3 regions of the Yersinia sp. SCPM-O-B-9106 (C-191) genome follow, and region 3 is predicted to be linked to each of the others. Evidence: predicted binding sites of a transcription regulator. Region 3 holds the regulator's gene; each other region holds the start of a gene.

Region 1 (3,288 bases), 1.8 Mb from region 3:
AATATTTACTGAAGATTATTACATGAAAAATAACATCAATAGATGACTATCAGGAACGAAAAGTAAAAACCTGCTGTTATTGCGGGGCTAATCGCATAAACCATAAAGTTTAAGTATAAGGTCGGGGTGTGCGAAGTAAGGATAAGCCGCTAGGATAAAAGTCTGTTATTTACGAAATCCATTCATATCAGGTATTCAATTCATGTCCAATGTCACTTTGATTCCTTTATTACGTGATGGCGAACCTCCGGCTGCGGCCATTGAACGCCCAGAGAGCCGTTCACCTTTTATCTTGCTGGCAGACCATGCCGGGCAGCGTATTCCCGCCCAACTTGGGGATTTGGGGTTACCCGCCGGGGAGATTGACCGCCATATTGGTTGGGATATTGGCTCATTGGCTACCGCGCAATTACTTAGCCAATATTTGGATGCAACATTGATTCATCAGCGTTACTCGCGCTTAGTGATTGATTGTAACCGCACGCCGGGTATCGCCAGCTCTATTCCTGAAATTTCGGAAAACACGCGGATACCACGCAATATTGGTGTCACGGTAGAAGAGGCTCAAGCCCGTCGAAATGAGGTATTCCAGCCTTATCATGACTTAATTACACAGACACTTAATCAGCGCCATGATTGCGGCCAGAGCAGTGTCATTATTTCCATGCATAGCTTTACCCCGTCGTTTAAAAACATTTCACGCCCGTGGCAAGTTGGAACTTTATTTAACCGTAATCCTGAGTTTTCTTTGCAGTTAGTGGCATTTTTACAGCAAGATGGCTCCTTAAATGTCGGAGTTAACCAACCTTATGCCATGACAGATGCAACCGATTTCACTTTGCCATTTCATGCGGAACAGCGCCATTTACCTTATGTAGGAATAGAGATTCGTCAGGATCTTATCACTCAACCCGATGGGCAGGAACAGTGGGCAAAGCGCCTGGCGAGATTGTTACCGCAAGTCTTATCCGCCTATAACCATTCAAAATAGGCCGCGCTCTATTTATTAACCCAAGAAATATCTGCTTTGCGTTAATTATTTTCTGAGTTTATGACTGGCCACTATTAATTGGTTATTATCGGTGGCTATAGTTATTTTTAATTCATCACTAATTCATTTATCACACAATAGTAAGGTTGAAAATCTCGTGGAATCCAAACCTGCGCGTATCCTGATCAGTGCCTGCTTGATGGGGAAACCTGTCCGTTATAACGGCAGCGCTCTGTCTGTTCATGATGAAATTATTCAGCGCTGGCAGGATGAAGGGCGACTGGTGCTAATTTGTCCAGAATTAGCCGCAGGAATGCCGGTGCCACGCCCACCAGCAGAAATTCAGCAAGGTAATGGCGAGTCGGTATTACAGGGGCAGGCGCGGGTGATTGAGCAATGGGGTAATGATGTCAGCCGGGAATTTCTGCAAGGGGCTTATCAATCCTTGGAATTGGCTCAAAAACATCAGTGCACATTGGCCATTCTGACTGAAGGTAGCCCATCTTGTGGTAGTAGCCGTATCTATGATGGCCATTTTAATGGTACTCAACGCGCAGGACAGGGAGTGACAACAGCTTTACTGCGTCGTCACGGGATCAAGGTATTCAGTCATCTTCAACTTGAACAAGCAGATGATTTTTTGCGAAACAGTTCGCAAATCAAGGTTAAAAACTAATCAAATGTCATTAAATCCCGCTATACTGTATGAATGTACAGTTATGGCGTGAGTTCGTATCTTTAGTCACTTAGTTTTTATTAAAACCATTGAGTCGAGGTAGCGATATGACATTCAAGATAGTCGAAAAAGAATCGAAAAAGATTGTGGGTATCCGAGTTGTTGGGCCTTATCACGAGACCATCCCGAAAGGATTTGACCAACTATCATCACTTTATACCCAGCACCAAATTCCAGGAAAAGATTGGTTAGCACTTTACTGGGATAACCCAGAAACCAATCCACCGGCTGAGTTACGGGCTGATGTATCCTTATCTGTCGCTGATGACTATGTCTTACCAGTAGAACTTCGCGGCCAGTTGGAGTTACAGGTGATCCCCTCAGGTCTATATGCGGTGTATCACACCCGAGTAACGGATGATGATGATGGTTATGCTAAAGCTTGGGGAGAATTGTATCACCAGCATTTACCACAAAGTGGCTATCACCCAGCCGAGGGCGCTTGTTATGAGGTTTACCTCAATGACGGCAGAAGTGACGGCTATTTTGATATCGATATCTATCAATCCGTTGAAAAAGACTAATAAATTAGCGTTGTAGCCGAGCTGGCTAGCTCGGCTGCTTATGGTGTCAGCAGCATCGCCTTTCAAGGAGATATTATTGTCAGGAAAATGCTTTCAGGAATACTTGGTTCAGCCAGTCACTGAAAATACGCACCCGTGGTGACAATTGTCGATTACGTGGATACAGAAAAGAAACCGGCATGGGGGGCGGGGCATATTCTGGGAGAATATCAATCAGTGTTCCGGCACGTAAGTCTGATTCGATGTGATAACGTGGTACCTGAATGATCCCTAATGCCAGCCGTGCGGCAGCCACAAAACTTTCTGCGCCACTAACGGATAGAACCGCCGGTAATTTCACATTTTGAACTTTCATATCTTGAACTTCAGCTGATAAATAGGGCTGTAGCCGTTGATATGAAAGCTCTTTCCTGGCGGAGGGCTGAGATTGTGTGCTGATACAAAATTCTAATGGCATTAATCCGCCAGTCGCACTGGAACGAAACCCTACCATTTGATGCCCGGCTAACTCATTAGGTGTGAGTGGTGTTCCATGTTGTTGCAAATAGCGCGGTGCAGCACAAGTTACCTGTGGTAGCAGTGCCACGCGGCGGGCCACCATATCACTATCTTGCAAATTACCGACACGCAATACGCCGTCAAAGCCTTCACGAATCAAATCAACTAGCCTATCTCCTTCGCTGATAAATAATTCGATATCGGGATATTGTGCTATAAAATCAGGTAGTTGTGGTAATACAAAATGGCGAGCCAAGGTGCCTTGTACATCGATTCTCAGTAAGCCCCGTGGCTTAGCATTAGCAAACGCCATTTCAGCATCTTCTATATCAGCAATAATTTGCAGGCAGCGCTGGTAGTAAGCTTCCCCATCCAGTGTCGGACTGACATGCCGGGTAGTGCGTTGCAATAAGCGGACATTTAAGCGTTTTTCAAGCTGCTTAACTGCATCCGTCACACTAGATCGAGGTAAATTTAAGTCTTGTGCGGTTTGGGTAAAACTGCGCTGTTCCACTACTCTGATAAACACGCGCATTGCA
Region 2 (3,288 bases), 1.3 Mb from region 3:
CAGAACAACTACAGAACCGTCTTTAGGATCGATAGAGCTCAGCTGTGAGTACAGTTGATCCAGAGCTTGCTGGCCTTCTGCTTTCAGAGTTGACTTGTTGAAAGCGAACAACACGTCTGATTTCAGAGTGAAACGCTTAGTGTCAACAACTGGAGCTGGTGCTGGTGCTGGAGCAACTACTGGAGCTACTGCATCTTCCTGACCGAAACGGTAAGAAACACCTACGCTCAGCATGCCGTTGTCTGGACGAGCACCAACGGTAGCTTTATCACCGATGTTGCTAACCCATTGGTATTCCATACGGGTTGCCCAGTTCTTGGTCCATGCGTATTCAGCACCCAGAGCTACCAATGGAGAAACACCGGTGTCATGGTTGTTCAAACGTGTGCCAGAAGCTGCGTTAAACGCGCTGGAGTCTGCACGCCAAACCATACCACCCAGACGGGTGTACAGGTCCAGGTCCTGAGCAATTGGGTAGCTCAGTTTTGCAGCCAGTTGAACGCCTTGTGCTTTAAAGTCGCCGTTACGAACGTCGCCTTTGTAAGGCATACGGCCAAGCCAGTCGTATCCCATTTCAAAGCCCAGGTATTGGTTTGCTTGGTAACCCAAGAACGCACCAGCACCTAATTGGTCTTTATGAGTTGGACCGTCATTGCCTTGGTCGCCATAGATACCGCCAGTGCCAGTATTTTGATACTGAGACCAGCCCAGTTTGCCACCGGTGTACCAGGTGTTATCTTTCGGTGCGGCTTGCGCTACTGTAGCGAAACCAGCCAGTGCCACTGCTAATGCGATAGCTGTCTTTTTCATTTTACGCCTCGTTATCATCCAAATAGGCAATGAGCTTTAAAAGCTAAGCCCTTGGTTAAAATTCTTCGTCAAGGTTTTAACGCTCCCGTTAATTACGCTGCCAGTATAATTTGGCGTTTTAGAGCAACCTTGGCGATGTAAAGTCTACAACGTGGCGAGAAAGTTACAAGTGTGATGTGATATTCTGACTGAAAAAAAACCGAAATTGTGCATAATCTTTAACGATTTAGCCGTAAAAAGGCTCTTTTTGTAGACGTTATTTTCTACTGTGAGCCGCATTCTGACTCGCTTTATGTCGATTTATCAGGAGTAAGCCCTAAATATTGTAATAATTCATGGGATAAATCCTAAATTTACTTAATGATACAAAGAAGAATGAATTTTTAACGTTGCGCACTGTCCTTGATCGAGTTTTGTGTCTTCTAAAGGACGCATAACAAACCCATAAGCGTTCCCTAATTTTGCCGCCAAACGCAATCTGATGCGGTCATTTTCTGATAACTCGGGTAGCCAACCAAGAACAACACTGTAATTTCCTGTTAACAGCGCTTTTTCCATAGCATCAACAGTTGATAATGGATTGATTTGCCTCGCCTGAACGACTTTAGTTATTGGTAACCCCGATTGCTGTAGCCATAAACGGCTCAATTTCTGTTGTGGGGTTAACCATAGAAGCCATCGAGATTGTTTACCGAGCTGTTGTAATAAAGGAAGCAATAATTGTGCTACTGCAGACTGGTTTTCACTGTACACAAGTTCACTGATAAGGCCACTATCCGTTTGAGTATCAACTCGTTGCGATACATCACGGGTAGCAAGAGAATGATGATTAGCATTATAAGGTTTTAGTGATTGAGTACGCATTATGAACCTCGCCTGTAGTGTGCTGTATGTATATACAGTAGTCACTGTTTGTTCGAAGATCAACTAAATTTTTACAAGATGCTTCGCATTATTGTGATGAAAATACATGAAAACTGATTTTGTGTTTGGCTCTGTTATCCATATTGCGTATTTTCTAATTAGTTGTTCCTCTTACACTTATTACAACTGGATAGGGACGTTGGATCGGATTTTTACTAAAGGAGTAGTGATGAAAAACATATCAGAGAATAAGATAAGACAAGCACAGAATCGCTTTGATTTTTTAGGGAAAATTACGGCTCGCTCACAATTTGGCGGTTATGGGTTGCTAGCCAATGGCATTATGTTTTCAGTGGTTTCTGAGGGGGAGCTGTATTTACGTGCAAATGACAGGGTTGAAAATTTATTTCGTGCCAGAGAAATGACCAATCTTGTTTATGCCAAGCGGGGGATTCCTATTTTATTGCGTTATTATTGGGTGGACTCTCTCTTGTGGGATGACGACCTCGCACTACGCCATTTTGTAAAACAGGCCTATCAAGGGGCTAAATCTGAAGTTTTAAGCAAAAAATGCCCGCCAGTTCGGTTGAAAGACTTACCTAACCTCAGTGCCAGCCTCGAGCGACTATTATGGAAAGTCGGTATCAAGAGTGTAGCGGAATTGAGGTTTGAAGGGGCTAAGCGCTGTTATTTGAAGTTGCGTACGTTGAGGTGTTCACTTGGCGTGAATGTTTTATTGGCTCTTGCTGGGGCGATCAGTGGCCATCACTATGCTGCGCTGCCCCTCATAATGCGCAGTGAACTTATTGAATGGTTTGAAATGCACATTCGCACAGACGATGTTTCACAATATGAAACAGCATAAAGAAGGGCCATTGATAGAAACTGGCCCTGGGTTCAATTAGCCAGTGTGGCCGATACGTTTATTGAGCTCACTGAGTTCAGGTAATAGTTCAAGCAATAAGCCAATCTGTTGTAATACCAATTGATCTTTGCTCTCCGGCTCAGGATTACAGCTCTGTAGCCGGGTTGATAAGCCGGCTAACACTTGCGCCATTTTTATACTGTCGGGTTGTTCTTGCTCAAGTGTACCTTCAACATAACAAATAGCATCGTTGAGCAACCTCAGCGTAGCTGTATTGGTCAGCTTTTCACGATGAGCGCCTAGCGCAGATATATAACTGAGCATAGTGTGGTTGAGACAAAGTAAACGAAATGCGGCTTCCTGAGTTTCTTTGTCGTTCTTGGGCTCTGCTGACATATTTGAAATGACGGAAGCCAATTCGGCATCGCAATTATGAGCATCACGGCGGGCAATACGGTAAGGCAAACTATTATCTCTACCTTGATAATATTGCACTAAGATAGCATCCAGATAGCGGCAGTTCGCATTAAGTGTTCTACGAACTACGGCGGGAAGTTGGCGGAATTTCCAGTCTGGCCAGATAAAACTCACCGCGACCCAGGCAATTGCGCAACCGAGCAAGGTGTCAAACACGCGGGGTGCAGCAACCTCAAATCCCTCTCCGAGTAAGTTAAAACACAACAAAACCAGCAACGTAATGAACATCGTCGCGTGGGCATACTGAACATTGCGGAAAGCAAAAAACAGCA
Region 3 (3,288 bases):
TCGGACAGACGCACAGCTTCATAAGAGAAGTCGGCGGCTATTTCTTCCATTAGCGTAATGGCGTTTTGTTGCGCTTTCTCGTGAGAGATTTTTTTGGTTCGCGCTTCATCGGCGACTGCTTTTTCAATTGCTTTGGACGTTAACAGTTTTTTGAACAAATCCTGACGGGCCGGTAGGCTCGGGCCAACCGCAGCTAACCGCTGACGCGAGAAATGCATTCGCGCTACGCGTGCCAATTTATGGGCGATGGTTTTATCGGTACCATGCTCACTGGCCATTCGACGCAGTGATACCGTGGTCGAAAAGCGCACAAAACTATCGCGGCCCAGCCACAATACAGCAAAGAATTTCTGCACGCCGTTTAGCACGCGCAGATGTGGCGTACCATGGCCTTCACGCCCCGGAGAGCGGCCAAACATCACCGAGACCGGCAGCATTTGGATATCCAGCTCCGGATTATTGCGATGCAGATCCAGATAATCGTGGAATAGCTTGACCGACTCCTGTTTCGGGGCGTAATAGCGAAACACCCGCGGGCCGTTATCGATAAAGACATGGCTGGGAAGGCTCACGCCATCGATTTCCAATGGAATCAATGGGTCGGGCAGATCCTGCGCCTGACATTGCGCTCGCAAAGTCAGCAAATCAGCCTTAGAATTGTAAGGTAAAACGTACAGAATAGGACGAGACGGGTCTAACCCTAACTCAGTCACAGGATCTGCCGGAATAACCTTGCTTTTTACCAACAGTTTAAGTGGTAAATTCAACAACTTATAATATATTTTACGCCAACCTGACATAACTACATGAAGCCTCTTGTTAGCAATTCGTCGCAAGGATACCAGAAAGTGGTTTTGAGATCTGTGGTGATGAGACAACAGAAAACGGCAAAAATCATCATTAACTTAAGATAAAGGCAATAAAATATGGCGAACCAATCAACAGGGTTAATCCGAATCTATAAAGCAGCGGGTTATTCTGTTAAAGGCTTAACCGCAGCTTGGAAAAATGAAGCCGCATTTCGGCAAGAAATGGTGGCCGCCATACTCGCTATCATACTGGCCTTCTGGCTGGATGTAGATGCAATCACACGGATTTTATTGATTGGCAGTGTTGTTTTAGTGATTATTATCGAAATCATTAATAGTGCCATCGAAGCCGTGGTGGACCGCATCGGCAGTGAATTCCACGAACTATCAGGCCGGGCTAAAGATATGGGCTCTGCCGCCGTGTCTCTGGCCATCTTGTTGGCGCTATTTATATGGATAACTGTGCTTTGGCAACATGCTGGTTAATCAATGCTGTTGATGTAAACAGTGATTAATCCCTGTTTTTATTCACTCTTTGGTTCCCAATACCTGCTTACCTGTATATACTCACAGCAAGACTGTATAAACAAACAGGGGGCGGAATGAAAGCACTTACTACCAGACAGCAAGAGGTTTATGACCTGGTGCGCGACCACCTAGCGCAAACAGGTATGCCACCGACCCGTGCCGAAATTGCGCAGCGTCTGGGGTTTCGCTCTCCTAACGCCGCTGAAGAGCATTTAAAAGCACTGGCCCGTAAGGGCGTTATTGAGATTGTCTCCGGCGCTTCCCGTGGTATCCGTTTATTGATGGAAGAAGAAGATGGCCTGCCACTGATTGGTCGGGTTGCCGCAGGTGAGCCGCTGTTAGCCCAACAACATATCGAAGGGCATTACAAAGTTGATCCTTCCATGTTTAAGCCGAGTGCAGATTTTTTGCTGCGGGTTAATGGGATGTCGATGAGAGATATCGGTATTCTGGACGGTGACTTATTGGCGGTACATAAGACTCAAGATGTGCGTAATGGGCAAGTGGTTGTTGCGCGAATTGATGATGAAGTGACGGTAAAACGTTTGAAAAAACAAGGTAATATCGTACAACTTCTCCCAGAAAATAGTGAGTTTCAGCCGATTGTTGTCGATCTGCGTGAGCAAAGTTTCACTATTGAAGGTTTGGCTGTTGGTGTCATCCGCAATGGCGACTGGATCTGATTTTAACGTTTATTTATATACCCTTCAATGGAAGGGTATATAAAGCATTTAATTCCTCTAATACTTAACTCAATCTAGTTTGAGAATATTCTGATAATAACTTATTAATTGCTGTTTTAACTGAAAATTACGAGTTTTTATTTCCTGTTTATTGCCATGGTGACAGTGATTAATATTAATCTTACTTTGATTGTCAGTATCCTTTGCTATAGTTATTCATACGGTAAGCGAAGCAACAATATTTAATTTAAATTATGACTGTGAATAACTCATTTAAATTAAATTTGTTTTTAGGGAGTAAATATACTTACCGTGTTGAATTAAATAAACTGACGAATCTTAAGGTAACGGAGATATTATGAATAAAGATCAAGTCGACGGTAACTGGAAGCAGTTTAAAGGTAAAGTTAAAGAGAATTGGGGCAAGCTGACTGATGATGACCTGACCGTCATTGAAGGTAAGCGTGACCAGTTGGTGGGTAAAATCCAGGAGAAATACGGCTATCAGAAAGAGCAAGCCGAGAAAGAAGTTAAAGCCTGGGAAGACCACAGTAAATATCGCTGGTAACAGCGTTAAATGGATTTAAACTGATATTGATATAAATCTATCGTGGCTCTCATTTTTCAGAATGCATTTTATTAAATGGCACATTCTATTAGTAGAGTGTTAATTTCTATTGCATCGTAGAGTGATGATTTTTTTAATGAGGATGTTCTGCTACTCCTGTATTTATATCGATATGGACACAAGGAAGTGTCTTACTTATATTTTATTATTTCCCACCTATTCTATATATGATGAACCGCATCCATTATATTGGATATAGGCGGTAAATTTTTTATAAGTGGGTTCCCTTCGAAACTGCCGCCTTTCTAGCGACAGTTTGATTTTATCACCAGAAGGTTATTTCTTTTTCGTCACAATAGAATGGTCGTGGTCACAATGTTCATGACTTTCACAGGCTTCAACTTCTCCACATTCCGCACATAAACCATGAGCCTCAACCACACTATGACGTAGGGTAAAACCCGACTGTTTTGCTAACAGCGCCAAGGCTTCTTCGATGCCGACTGTGGTGCGTTCTGTCACAATCTTGCAGCGATCGCAGATGAAAAGCGCAGAAGTATGAGTTGGTTCTTCAAAATGATGACACAACACATAGCTGTTCGCTGATTCTACGCGGTGAATAAACCCTTGTTCCAACAAGAAATCCAAAGCGCGATAAACTGTGGGTGGTTTTGCTTGCGGCTCAGAAATACGCAGCAGA

What was found. The regulator LexA, encoded in region 3, represses DNA repair genes until DNA is damaged. The targets are predictions, from matches to a motif close to TNCTGTATGTACATACAGNA.
Region 1: sbmC (DNA gyrase inhibitor SbmC) is a predicted target of LexA. The motif match lies at 1,691-1,710, and genes of this name have one in related genera.
Region 2: sulA (SOS-induced cell division inhibitor SulA) is a predicted target of LexA. The motif match lies at 1,695-1,714, and genes of this name have one in related genera.

The regions. Positions count from the first base shown of each region.
Region 1 is NZ_CP110791.1:2,231,288-2,234,575, reverse strand. Features, by position in the region: gene OP863_RS10230 (N-formylglutamate amidohydrolase) at 203-991, shown strand; gene OP863_RS10225 (DUF523 domain-containing protein) at 1,149-1,667, shown strand; gene sbmC (DNA gyrase inhibitor SbmC) at 1,775-2,251, shown strand; gene OP863_RS10215 (LysR family transcriptional regulator) at 2,331-3,288, opposite strand, start outside.
Region 2 is NZ_CP110791.1:2,667,858-2,671,145, reverse strand. Features, by position in the region: gene ompA (porin OmpA) at 1-810, opposite strand, end outside; gene sulA (SOS-induced cell division inhibitor SulA) at 1,168-1,674, opposite strand; gene OP863_RS12370 (TfoX/Sxy family DNA transformation protein) at 1,904-2,539, shown strand; gene yccS (YccS family putative transporter) at 2,576-3,288, opposite strand, start outside.
Region 3 is NZ_CP110791.1:3,985,886-3,989,173, reverse strand. Features, by position in the region: gene plsB (glycerol-3-phosphate 1-O-acyltransferase PlsB) at 1-800, opposite strand, end outside; gene OP863_RS18030 (diacylglycerol kinase) at 927-1,295, shown strand; gene lexA (transcriptional repressor LexA) at 1,412-2,020, shown strand; gene OP863_RS18020 (CsbD family protein) at 2,379-2,588, shown strand; gene zur (zinc uptake transcriptional repressor Zur) at 2,925-3,288, opposite strand, start outside.